4 regions of the Azoarcus sp. KH32C genome follow, and region 4 is predicted to be linked to each of the others. Evidence: predicted binding sites of a transcription regulator. Region 4 holds the regulator's gene; each other region holds the start of a gene.

Region 1 (3,071 bases), 910 kb from region 4:
CCTTGATGTCCCACTGAATCTTGAGCATGAACGGCATGGACTCCTCCTTGGCAGTAGCCCGGGGCACGGCGCGCTCGCGCCGAGATTGTGATTCGTCAAATGCATGCGATCGGAAATACGGATTCCGCAATGCATAGTAGGCGACGAATGTGGCGTGCGAAACTGCAGTTGCAGGGGAGGGGCAGCCCCGTCAGCGATACCAGGCCGTATCGCGCCAGACTTGTCGCCTTCGACTTTGTCCGCCGAACCCTTTCGCCCCTGACCTGCCCGATGATGTTTTCATGGGCAATGGCGGTTTACGGATGAACCGATTAGGCTTACGCTGCTTTTGCAGCTCGAAGGCTTGATGACGGTGGAGGTGCATCCCGCGCCGAGGAATTCGACAGGCCGGCAGTCTTCTTTTTATCTTTTTGGGAGATGGCAAATGTTTTCGATAGCTAAGACCGTTGCTCTCGCAGCACTCATCCTCGGCTCCAGTACTGTCATGGCCGACGCAAAGCTTGACAAGGAAATGAACGCCCTGGCCCTCAATAGCGGTTGTTTCATCTGCCATCACGTCGAGTCTGGTGCAAAGGGTCCGAACGGCATGCCGCCGATCGGCCCCAACTGGGAAGATGTGGCCGCTCGTTACAAGGACCAGAAGGGCGCTCTTGAAACCCTGACCAAGGCCGTGATGCAGGGTACTAACCCCTACGCCAGCCACTGGAAGGACAAGGTTACCGGCCTGGCCATGCCCCCGAACGCCGTGGCGATCAAGGAAGCCGACGCCAAGAAATTGGTGAGCTGGATTCTGGCATTGAAGAAGTAAGTCTTCTTGTTAATGACGAGGTCGAGTCGGCTGACATTCTGGCACCGCACAGGTGCAGACCCAGCCGCGTATGCGGTGGTGCTGTGCTTGCAGGGCACCACCGAACTCGACTTCAATGGGCAACGGATCGCCGAACGATACTCCAATGGCCGGTCCCTCCACCCGCGCGCGAAAATTGACATCTCCAAGCGAATGGCTGCTTGCCGGAGCGCCCCCCCCCCCCCGACGTCCGGCCTGAGACTCGCGATGCTGTCCATTCTGCGACGATCAAGCAACCGATCTAGGCGACCACTGTAGGTACACGCCATTTGATCATCGCAATCTTCAAGGCGCCGTTCACGACAAGGCACGACACCATCGCATAAGCGAAAATCGCGAGCGTCTGCCACCCGGGCAATGGCATGAGTCCTGGGATGCCCACGAATGTCAAAACGGTTCCCGTCAGCGCCATGCGGACCGGGTGGCCCTTGCGTTCAGCGACCTCGTTGTTCCTGTTTCTGGGGTTACGTTAAGCCCTGCGAGAGCGCTGGGAACAGACAAGGATGCTATGCCGGACGTCTTGACAGTTGCTGACCTCACTGGAGAGGGACTACGTGATCTACCGGGATACCGCGGTAGTCGCTAAGCGCCGGCGCATGTGGAAAAACTGCGAGCGCAAGCTTTACGCCAGCCTGCAATAGATCCATCTCGCATTCCTCGCACTTTGCTCAGAAGATCGTTAACGGGCTGTAACAAACGATTCACGTTAAAGCCATCGGAATATTGACAAATATCCATATTATCAAATTCAAATATACTAATTTCAACCTAGGACCGCGGCCCCCGCGGGGCGGCCGCAGTTCGGATCAACGTGGCTCTCGATGGGGGAATCATGAAAATGATCAAGCAAATACTGGCCGCGACCGCCGCGTTGGCGTTCATGGCACCGGCCATCGCCAACAATGCGCCGGGCACGCCGCAGCCCAATCCGAAGCTACTCAAATCGACCGCCGACCACGCCAAGTTCAAGGAACTCCAGCAGCAATTCGCGTCCAGCCCGGAAGTCACCAAGGCCTGCCTGGTCTGCCACGACCAGACCGGCAAGTACAAGAAGCCGTCGGGCTTCGCCGGCAACCCGGTGACCAAGGATACCGAGTTCCCGCCCGGTTCCGGCAAGATCGTGCGCGGCATCAACCTCTCCGACATCGCGCAGAAGGTCGGCAAGACCAAACGCTCGGCCTGCGGCGCCTGCCACTTCTACAGCGGCGGCGGCGACGGCGTTAAGCACGGCGACCTCGACAGCTCGCTGGACGCGCCGGAAAAGGCGCTTGATGTGCACATGGCGGCCGACGGGCTGAATTTCACCTGTGCTACCTGCCATCAGACCGAAGGTCATCAGGTGCCGGGCAGCCGCTACGCACCAACGGCCATGGACAGGGGCGGCGCCCACCTGCGCGGCAAGGCCGACCGTGCCAATCCGGCGACCTGCCAGTCCTATGGCCAGACGCCGCACAAGAAGGAAGCGAAGCTGAACGACCACTCCGACAAGCTGGCCTGCCAGACTTGCCACATCCCGGCTTTCTCCCGCGGCGACGTGCCGACCAAGATGTCCTGGGACTGGTCGACCGCCGGCAAGCGCGACAAGGACGGCAAGCCGTTGGTCGTCAAGAACGACGAGGGCCACGACGTCTACCTCGGCATCAAGGGCGATTTCGTCTATGAAGACAACGTCAAACCGGAGTACGTCTGGTTCAACGGCACAGTCACATACACCCTTGCCGACGACAGGATCGACAAGGCCAACCAGCCGATCTATATCAACCGCTTTGAAGGCAGCGCCGACGACGGCAAGTCGATGATCTGGCCGATCAAGCTGTTCCGCGGCAAGCAACCCTTCGATGCCGAGAACCGGACGCTGACCATCAACCACCTGGCCGGCCAGGACGACTCGGCCTACTGGACCAACCTGAACTGGGACAAGGCCATTGCCGCCGGCATGGCCGCCGCCGGCCAACCATACTCGGGCAAGTACGACTTCATCGAGACCATCGGCATGTGGCCGATCACCCACATGGTCGCCCCCAAGGACAAGGCGGTGGCCTGCGCCGAATGCCACGCCAGCAACGGCCGGCTCGAAAAGGGTCGATGGCCTCTACATCCCGGGCCGCAGCCGCGACCACCTGGCAATGCTCGACACCGCCGGCTGGACGCTCGCCGCGCTGACGCTGCTCGGCGTCATCGGCCATGGCTTGGGCCGCATCGCCACTGCCAAACGCAAGCATTA
Region 2 (3,071 bases), 2.0 Mb from region 4:
CGCGCTGTCGATCAATGCGATGGCGGCCGGGCTCGCGCGTCCCGGTCGCGTCGTCGGGATGCACTTCTTCAACCCGGCGCCGCGCATGGCGCTGGTCGAAATCGTGTCAGGGCTCAACACCGAGCGCGAGGTCGCCGACAGCCTGTACGCGACCGCGCGCGAGTGGGGCAAGATGCCGGTGCATGCGGCGTCGACGCCCGGCTTCATCGTCAATCGCGTCGCGCGTCCCTATTACGCCGAGGCGTTGCGCGTGCTCGCCGAGCACGAGGCGGAGCCCGCGACGCTGGACGCGATCCTGCGCGAAGGCTGCGGCTTCGCGATGGGCCCGTTCGAACTGATCGATTTGATCGGTCACGATATCAATTTCGCGGTCACGAAGTCGGTCTTCGAAGCCTACTTCTGCGACCGCCGTTACGCGCCGAGCCAGTTCCAGCAGGAACTCGTCGCCGCCGGGCGCCTCGGGCGCAAGACCGGGCGCGGCATCTATGAATACGGCGAGCTCGCCGCGAAGCCGGTGCCGCAGGACGAGCCGCCGCAGGACGGCGAATCGCGCATCACGGTGGTCGGGGACATCGGCGCCGCGGCGCCCTTGCTTGCGCGGCTGGAGGCCGCCGGCATCGAGGTGCGTCGCGAATCCGGCATGCATGGACGCCGCGGCTGGATGCAGATCGGTGCCGCGCGCGTCGCGCTGACCGATGGCCGCACCGCCACCTTCCGTGCGGTCGAGGAGCATTGCCCGAACCTCGTCCTCTTCGACCTCTGCCTGGATTATTCGACGAGCAGCCGCATCGGGCTCACGCGCGCCGACCAGTGCGGGCTCGGTGCGCTGCGAGCGGTCGCCGGCACCTTCCAGAAAGCCGGCTTCAAGGTCAGCGTGATCGACGACGTCGCCGGGCTGATCGCGCTGCGTACCGTCGCGATGCTCGCGAACGAGGCCGCCGACGCCGTGCTGCAGGGCGTGGCGAGCGCGCGCGACGTCGATACCGCGATGCGCTACGGCACGAACTACCCGAAGGGCGGGCCGCTCGCGTGGGCCGACATGCTCGGCGCGGGCTTCGTCGTCGATGTGCTCGCGAACCTGAAGGAGCACTACGGCGAGGAGCGTTACCGCGTGTCGCCGCTGCTACGCCGCAAGGCCTACAACGGCGAGGCGCTGTATGACTGAGGCCGGTTACCGCGACATGACGAACGGACTCGACCCGCAGACCGTCGCCGAGCGCGTGCGCGACGGCATGTCGGAGAACGACCGCGTGCTGCGCGCGAACGGCATCCGCTTCGAGGCGGTCGGCCCCGGCTACGCGAAGCTGACGATGACGGTGCGCGAGGAGATGCTGAACGGCTTCGCGATCTGCCACGGCGGCTTCATCACGGTGCTTGCCGACACGGCTTTCGCCTATGCGTGCAACAGCTACAACGAGCAGACCGTCGCCTCCGGCATCAGCCTCGATTTCATGGCGCCGGGCCGCCCCGGCGACCTGCTGTGTGCTGAGGCGAAGGAGGTGTTCGCCGCGGGACGCACCGGCGTGTACGACATCAGCGTCACGAACCAGAAGGGAGAGCTGATCGCGGTGATGCGCGGCAAGTCCTACCGGCTGAAGGGCCGGGCGGTCGTCGAGCTGTGAAAGGAATATGCGGACAGGAATTGTGAATAGGTTTTGACGCGGATCATCCGGAGTGTGGCGGCAGCGTCGCGATAATTCCGGATCCATAAAACGAAATCCGCGCGAACCGGAAAACTTGGAGGAGATGGCAATGCCCGTAAGAACCCCGCCGCCAGCCGATCTGGAGCCGATCGAAAAGGCCAGCCAGGACGAACTGCGCGCGCTGCAGCTGGAACGACTGAAGTGGAGCGTACGCCACGCGTACGAGAACGTGCCGCACTACCGCCAGAGCTTCGACGCGAAGGGCGTGCATCCGGACGACCTGAAGACGCTCGAAGACCTCGCGAAGTTTCCCTTCACCGCGAAGAGCGACCTGCGCGACAACTACCCCTTCGGGATGTTCGCGGTGCCGCGCGAGAAGGTGGCGCGCGTGCATGCGTCGTCCGGCACGACCGGCAAGCCGACGGTGGTCGGCTACACGCTGAAAGACATCGACACCTGGGCGACGGTGGTCGCGCGCTCGATCCGCGCCGCTGGCGGCCGGCCCGGCGACATGGTGCACGTGTCCTACGGCTACGGCCTCTTCACCGGTGGCCTGGGCGCGCACTACGGCGCCGAGAAGCTCGGTTGTACTGTGGTGCCGATGTCCGGCGGCCAGACCGAGAAGCAGATCCAGGTGATCCAGGACTTCAAGCCGGACATCATCATGGTGACGCCTTCCTACATGCTGACCGTGCTAGACGAGATGGAGCGCATGGGCATCGACCCGCACTCCACGTCGCTCAAGATCGGCATCTTCGGCGCCGAGCCCTGGACCCAGGGCATGCGCGAGGCGGTGGAAGCGCGCGCAGGGATCGATGCGGTAGACATCTATGGCCTTTCCGAAGTGATGGGCCCGGGCGTCGCCAGCGAGTGCGTCGAGACCAAGGACGGGCCGGTGATCTGGGAGGACCACTTCTATCCCGAGATCATCGATCCGCGCACCGGCGAAGTGCTGCCGGACGGCTCCGAAGGCGAGCTGGTGTTCACCTCGCTGACGAAGGAAGCGATGCCGGTGATCCGTTACCGCACGCGCGACCTCACGCGCCTCTTGCCGCCGACCGCGCGCAGCATGCGCCGCATGGCGAAGATCACCGGCCGTTCGGACGACATGCTGATCATCCGCGGCGTGAATCTCTTCCCGACGCAAATCGAGGAGCTGATCTGCCACATGCCCAAGCTCGCGCCGCAGTACCTGCTGGAGGTCGACAAGGACGGGCACATGGACACGTTGACGGTGAAGGTCGAGGTGAACCCGGAAGCCAACGTCGGCCGCCATCCCGAGCAGAAGGAGGCGCTCGCGAAGGAGCTCGCGCACCGGATCAAGACGCATATCGGCGTGTCGTCGAAGGTCATCGTCGGCGAGCCGTTCTCGATCGAGCGCGTCACCGTCGGAAAAGCCAAGCGCGTCATCGACCGCCGGCCCAAATA
Region 3 (3,071 bases), 300 kb from region 4:
CAGGCCATGGCCTCCACCTGGCGCTCGTGCAAGGCCCGCAGCCGGCCGCGCTGCAGCTTGCCCGTCGGCGTCAAGGGCAAAGCGTCCAGCCAATGCACCCAGCGAGGTCGGCGATGGCCTGGCAAGGCTTCGATGGCGCCCTCGAGCCGCTGCCGCGCCTCGGCCGTACGCCCCGGCGCCGCCACCGCGAGCACCGCCAGCGCCGTCAGCCCATCACCCGACTCCACCCCGACCGACGCGATCTGGTGCAAGGCCTCGCCGCACTGGGACGCGAGCGACTGCTCGACCCACAGCGTGCTGACCCACTGCCCGGCGATCTTCAGCATGTCGTCGTTGCGCCCGGCGTATTCCAGGCGTCCGTCCGGATGCCGAAGAAACATGTCCCCCGGCGAGAACCACCCCTCGTTGAATCCGTCCGCCTGCGCGTCCGGCCGCTTCCAGTACCCCTGCGCAACCGTCGTGTGCCGCACCCAGATGCGCTGCGGCAGATCCGCGTCCATGTTCGGATTGAATCGCACGTCGGTCAGCGGGGTCGGCTTCATCAGCCCGGAATCGTCATCGCTATACAGCATCAGACACAGCGTCTCGGACGTGCCGTAACCGCTGATCAGGCCGCATCCGGTCTGTTCGCGCCAGCCCTGTCGGATCGACCCTGGCAGCGCCTCGCCCGCCGACACGAAATGGCGGATACCCCGGTCGGCGATCCGCGCCGCGACACCGGTCTGCAGCATCTTGTTGTAGAGCGTCGGGACGCTGAACAACAAAGTCGGGCGGTGCTTTTCGACCATCTGTTCGACGCGCTCGGCGGTCGGCCACTCGCGGTCGAGGATCACCGTCGCACCCGCGCGAAGGCCGGCGAACAAGCTGTTGCCCAGCGCATACGCGAAGAACAGCTTGGACGTCGCATACAGCCGGTCCGCGGCGGTCAGCCCGAGGATGCCGCACGCGAAGGACTGCGCATTGACCACGACACGCTGCACATGGATCACGCCTTTTGGCGTGCCCGTGGTTCCCGACGTGCCGATCCACAAAGCGGGATCTTCGCTGTCGCGCTCCACCGGATCGATCCCGTCGGCGCTCGCCAGGTGCGCCCCCCAGTTCAAGGTACCGGGACCGCTCGCGACGATCTTCACGGCAGCGTCCCCTCCCGCCACGAGCGTCCGCGCCTCCTCGGCTTCACACCACACGAAGCGCGCCTCGCATTCCTTCAGGATCGGCGCCGCTTCCCCCATCGACAAGCGCGAGTTGACACCGATCGCGACGCCGCCCGCCCAGATCGCACCCAGATACGCCTCGACCCAGTCGTCGCTGTCGGGCGCGAACACGATCACCCGATCGCCTGTCTTCAGACCCAGCGCCTGCCATGCGCCGGCCGCACGCCGCACACGCTCGCGCAGTTCGGCGTAGCTCACACGCCGGTCGCCGCACTCGATCGCAATCGCGGGATCCACCCCGACGGACAGGAGGATTTCAGCAGCATTCATTCGGATTTCTCCATTGCAGCGGGCATCGGACAAGGGCCCGCGAACTCATTGAGTGAATCGAACCGGGAAAGGCACGGGGAAATGCACGCCCCTGCATCGAGAGATATCCCCGAAACAATAGGTCGCACGACGCGCCGCTCACAACACGAAAATTGAATTTCTCGGGTTAACTTGATGGATATCAAATTATCTTGCAGTGCACTATAAGCGCTCCGATCGCCTCGTTTCACGAACCGTTTCGACGGATCCCGCGCCTTCCTTGATATTCCGGCGAAACGGCACGACGAAGGGCGTCGGTCCGTCGCCACTCCCCGCAGAATCAAGGGGTCACCCATTTTTTTGTTTGACTTCAAACTATTTTATTGACACACTTATTCGCAGATGACGAATCACCGGAGACGGCAATGGGAATCAGGGACAAGGTCGAACAATTGTGTGTGCGCCTGTACGATGCGCCGCAGTATCCAACCCAAGGCGCCGTCCTGTTCGTCGACCTCGAACGGCGGGAAACACGCCGCAAATATCTGCCGCTCGACGTGCTGCGCACCTACCTCGGCGGGCGCGGCGCGAACATGTACCTGCTCTACAACCTGCTGCAGGAAGACCGCGACGCGCTCGACCCGGAAATTCCCCTGATCTTCGGCGCGGGCACGCTCACCGGCGACATGCCGGCCGCGACCCGCGGCAACTTCACGAGCCGCTCGCCCGACAGCCAGGCCATCCTCGACACCAACGGCGGCGACTACTTCCCCTCCTTCGTCAAGCGTCACGGCTACGACCACGTCGTGCTGTACGGCTTGGCGCCGCAATGGACGCTGCTGCGCATCGCTCACGAGGAAGTGCAGTTCCTCGACGCCAAGCCCTATCTCGGCCTCGACAATCTCGAACTGCCCGGCGCGATCGAACGCGATTTCGAATGCACCGAGCGCAAGGACATGGCACTCGCGCGCATCACGAGCGCCGGCGAGAACCTCGTGCTCTGCAGCGGCATCATGGGCGGCATCAAGGCGATCTGGGCGCGCGGCGGCGGCGGCGCGAAGATGGGCGCGCTGCGCCTGAAGGCGATCATGGTGCACGGCAAACCCGGCGAAGCGCCGAAGGTCGCGGAGCTCAAGGCGCACAACAAGGTGATCGGCAAGAAGATCACCTCGACCTCGGTGATCAAGAACGCCCTCAAGCAGGTTGGCACGCCCTTCCTGTACAAGCCCTCGCGCGTGCTCGGCGCGCTCGGCACCCTGAACAACCAGAAGACCGCCTGGCACGAGACGCTCGATGCCGACAACTTCGACCCCTACCGCCCCGGCATGGACGGCTGCTTCAAGTGCCCCGTCCATTGCCGCAACCAGAACGACATGACCCCCGAAGGCAAGGGCGGCTGGGGTTCGGCAGCCCTCAAGGGTCTGAAGGGCAACGCCAGCTACGACAAGGCGCAGGCCGACGTCGAACACGGCAAGCAGCGCACCTACAACGGCGTCCGCAACGACGGCAAGTTCGACCAGTACGACAAGGGCGACGGCCCGGAGTACGTCACGGTCGGCAAATTCGGCCCGATGATCGGGCTCAAAGAGCCGGAACAGATCCTCCGCC
Region 4 (3,071 bases):
CGTAGATCAGGTCCATGCTGATGGACTTGAAGCCGGTGGCACGCGCCGAATCGATAACGAGCTTGGTTTCATCGAAGCTCTGGATGCGGTTGACCGCAGCCTGCACATCCTCGTTGAAATCCTGCACCCCGACGCTCATGCGGTTGAAGCCGAGGTCAGCGAGCAGCTTCACGGTTTCGAAATCGACCTTTCGCGGATCGACCTCGATCGAGTACTCGCCGTTCGGCACCAGCGTGAAACGCTTGCGCACCGACTCCATCAGCTCGCGCATTTCGTCGTGCGACAGGAAGGTCGGGGTACCACCGCCCAGGTGCAGCTGGGTGACCTGCCGGCTGCCGCCGAGCGAAGCCGCCACGAGATCCATTTCCTTCTCGAGGTACTTGAGGTACTTCGCCGAGCGTGCGTGATCCTTGGTGATGATCTTGTTGCACGCGCAGTAGTAGCAGATCGTGTTACAGAAGGGGATGTGGAAGTATAATGAAAGCGGCTTACTGACCCCTCCGACCCCGCGCTGAGCCAGCCAGTCGCGCAAGGCACGTGCGTCGAACGCTTCCACGAAGCGGTCGGCCGTCGGATAGGAGGTGTAACGCGGCCCGTTGATGTCGAAGCGACGAATCAACTGCTGATCGAAGACTAGATCTTTCTGACTGGTCATGGTTGTGTCGGTAGAGTGCATTTCGTACGATCTCAAAAAGCAGCACTTTTGTGGTTGACGTGGATCAACTTAGCATTTCACAGCTTATCCGCATCCACCGCATCTCTGTAGAGGAAACCAGATTATCGTGCAAATGAAGGCGACGGTGCCGATTACGGTTGCCGGTCTCAAGGTGGCATGCTCGCAATGCAACCTCGTCGAGTTGTGCCTGCCGTTCGGGATGTCGGAAAACGAAATCGACCGTCTCGACGAACTGGTCGGTGCGCGCCGCAAGATTAAGCGGCAGCAGCACCTGTATCGCGCAGGGGATCCGTTCGAGGCGATCTACGCGATCCGGACGGGTTCGTTCAAGACCGACGTGCTTCTCGAGGACGGGCGCGAGCAGGTCACCGGCTTCCAGATGACAGGCGAGATCATCGGATTGGATGGTATCAGCACCGAGCAGCACTCGTGCAACGCCGTGGCGCTGGAAGACAGCGAAGTCTGCGTGATCGCCTACAGCAAGCTGGAAGAACTCTCGCGGGTCGTCGAAGGCCTGCAGTTGCAGTTCCACAAGGTAATGAGCCGGGAGATCGTGCGCGATCACGGCGTCATGACGCTGCTCGGATCGATGCGCGCCGAAGAACGGCTTGCGGCCTTCCTGCTGAACATGTCGCAGCGCTTCACGGCGCGGGGCTTTTCGGCGGCCGAATTCCACCTGCGGATGACCCGGGAGGAAATCGGCTCCTATCTCGGACTCAAGCTGGAAACCGTTTCCCGTGCGTTCTCGCGCTTCCAGGAAGAAGGGCTGATTGCCGTTCAGCAGAAGCACATCCGCATCCTCGACAGCGCCGGCCTGAAGAAGCTGATCCAGCATCCTCACCGGAGTTGAGCGTTTTCGGGCAGGTGCGTCCTGCCGTCGCTCGCCATCCGGAATCGCCCGAAAGCGGGATCACGAACCAGCGACGAACGCCAGATAGCCCACCGGATTCTTGGTAACGGCAACCGACACGATCCACAGAAAGGTCACGACGGCCGCAGCGAATGCTGCGACACGGATACGCATCGTCGCGCCGCGCCGCAACGCGACAGCCCCGAGCAGGACGTAGACGACCAGGCCAAAGACCTTGGCGGTCACCCAGGGAGAAAGGAAGGGATACTGCCCGCTCATCGTCGCCAGCGCGATCGCGCTGCCGAGGAACACCGTGTCGATCACGTGCGGCAAAGTACGCGTCACCCTGTGATTGGCCAACGGGCTGCGACGCATCATCCACACACCCTGCAGCAGGAAGCCGCAGCCGCTCAGGGCGGCGCAGAACATGTGCAAGTGCTTGACGGCAAGATACATCGCTCACCCCGGACGGCCGTCGGCGCGCGGACGCAGGTAGATCGGCACATAGCGGACCGCCCATGAGCCGAACACGCCGACCCACCCGAGAACGGAGACCAGCATCGCCCACGGCGCCCATCCTGCGGGCACCAATTCAGCGAACACCCGCGTTACCGCCACCAACTCGAGCGTCAGAAAGAGGCCCCAGGTGAGCCGGTCTGCGGTCAGCTTCCGGCCGGAATGGCCCAAGGTCACGCGCGACACCATCCCCATCAATACGGAACCGAAGAAACCGACCCCCAACGCATGAAGCGGTGCCAGCCCCAGGATCTGCACTCCGCCCAACGCGGCCGTCGACTGGATGGCGAACAACGACCAGGCAATGCCGAGCCACAGGAAACCGATGTGGAGCATCGCGAGCAGAGGCACCTTCAGCGCCGACAGGAGTCGCCATTGACGGGACAACCACAACGACGCGACGGCCGCGGGCAAGTCGACGATCCAACTGAACGCAGACGCCCCGGCCATCGACAGTCCACCATGAACGACGCTCGCTCCGACGACGAGCCAGAGCGCCCACACCGGCCGCACGACCTGATATCCGGGGATCGGCCCTGTCGAGAAGAACGGAATCATGCGATGGCACACGCTGAAGAATACCGGCAGCAGACACCACCAGACGGCTGCATTGATGGCCACGCGTGCCGCAATGGGACCCGCCCCGATGGCGACGCCCATCCACGCCAGCGGCGCTAGCGCGCCCGCCGTCACTGCGTAGCAGATCGCCCGCGCGTGCAAAGCCTCCAGATCGCCGTGATGGGCGACCTGCCACAACACCCATAGCACGCCGATCCACCCGGCCAGCACCAGTATGAGGCCCGCTGTCAGCAGTCCCGGCACCACCATTCCAATCGCGGCAATTACCCAGCCCGCCGCAAGAAGACGCCATGCGCCTAGCCAACGAGCTTGCGGAATTTCGTCGAACGCCTGCCAACGTGGCATCGCCGTCAGCAAGAAGCCGAACATGAAAAGCGGGAACATCCCACAGGTCACCAGCAACGCATGCATCCATACGGGCGGAAGGGTCCATGGCATCGACGGTGCCAG

What was found. Region 4 encodes FNR, which switches genes on or off when oxygen is low (the NO sensors DNR and NnrR bind a similar motif). Its sites were predicted from a motif close to TTGANCTAGNTCAA; they were not measured.
Region 1: a site for FNR is predicted at 1,571-1,584, ahead of AZKH_RS11710 (tetrathionate reductase family octaheme c-type cytochrome). Genes of this name have one in related genera too.
Region 2: a site for FNR is predicted at 1,656-1,669, ahead of paaK (phenylacetate--CoA ligase PaaK). Genes of this name have one in related genera too.
Region 3: a site for FNR is predicted at 1,656-1,669, ahead of AZKH_RS14485 (aldehyde ferredoxin oxidoreductase C-terminal domain-containing protein). Genes of this name have one in related genera too.

Annotation. Positions count from the first base shown of each region.
Region 1 is NC_020516.1:2,684,093-2,687,163, forward strand. Features, by position in the region: gene AZKH_RS11700 (putative quinol monooxygenase) at 1-37, opposite strand, end outside; gene AZKH_RS11705 (c-type cytochrome) at 425-808, shown strand; gene AZKH_RS11710 (tetrathionate reductase family octaheme c-type cytochrome) at 1,728-3,071, shown strand, end outside.
Region 2 is NC_020516.1:468,562-471,632, forward strand. Features, by position in the region: gene paaH (3-hydroxyacyl-CoA dehydrogenase PaaH) at 1-1,165, shown strand, start outside; gene paaI (hydroxyphenylacetyl-CoA thioesterase PaaI) at 1,158-1,622, shown strand; gene paaK (phenylacetate--CoA ligase PaaK) at 1,753-3,071, shown strand, end outside.
Region 3 is NC_020516.1:3,285,486-3,288,556, forward strand. Features, by position in the region: gene AZKH_RS14480 (AMP-binding protein) at 1-1,484, opposite strand, end outside; gene AZKH_RS14485 (aldehyde ferredoxin oxidoreductase C-terminal domain-containing protein) at 1,889-3,071, shown strand, end outside.
Region 4 is NC_020516.1:3,590,037-3,593,107, forward strand. Features, by position in the region: gene hemN (oxygen-independent coproporphyrinogen III oxidase) at 1-655, opposite strand, end outside; gene fnr (fumarate/nitrate reduction transcriptional regulator Fnr) at 789-1,526, shown strand; gene AZKH_RS15870 (SirB2 family protein) at 1,587-1,982, opposite strand; gene AZKH_RS15875 (NnrS family protein) at 1,986-3,071, opposite strand, start outside.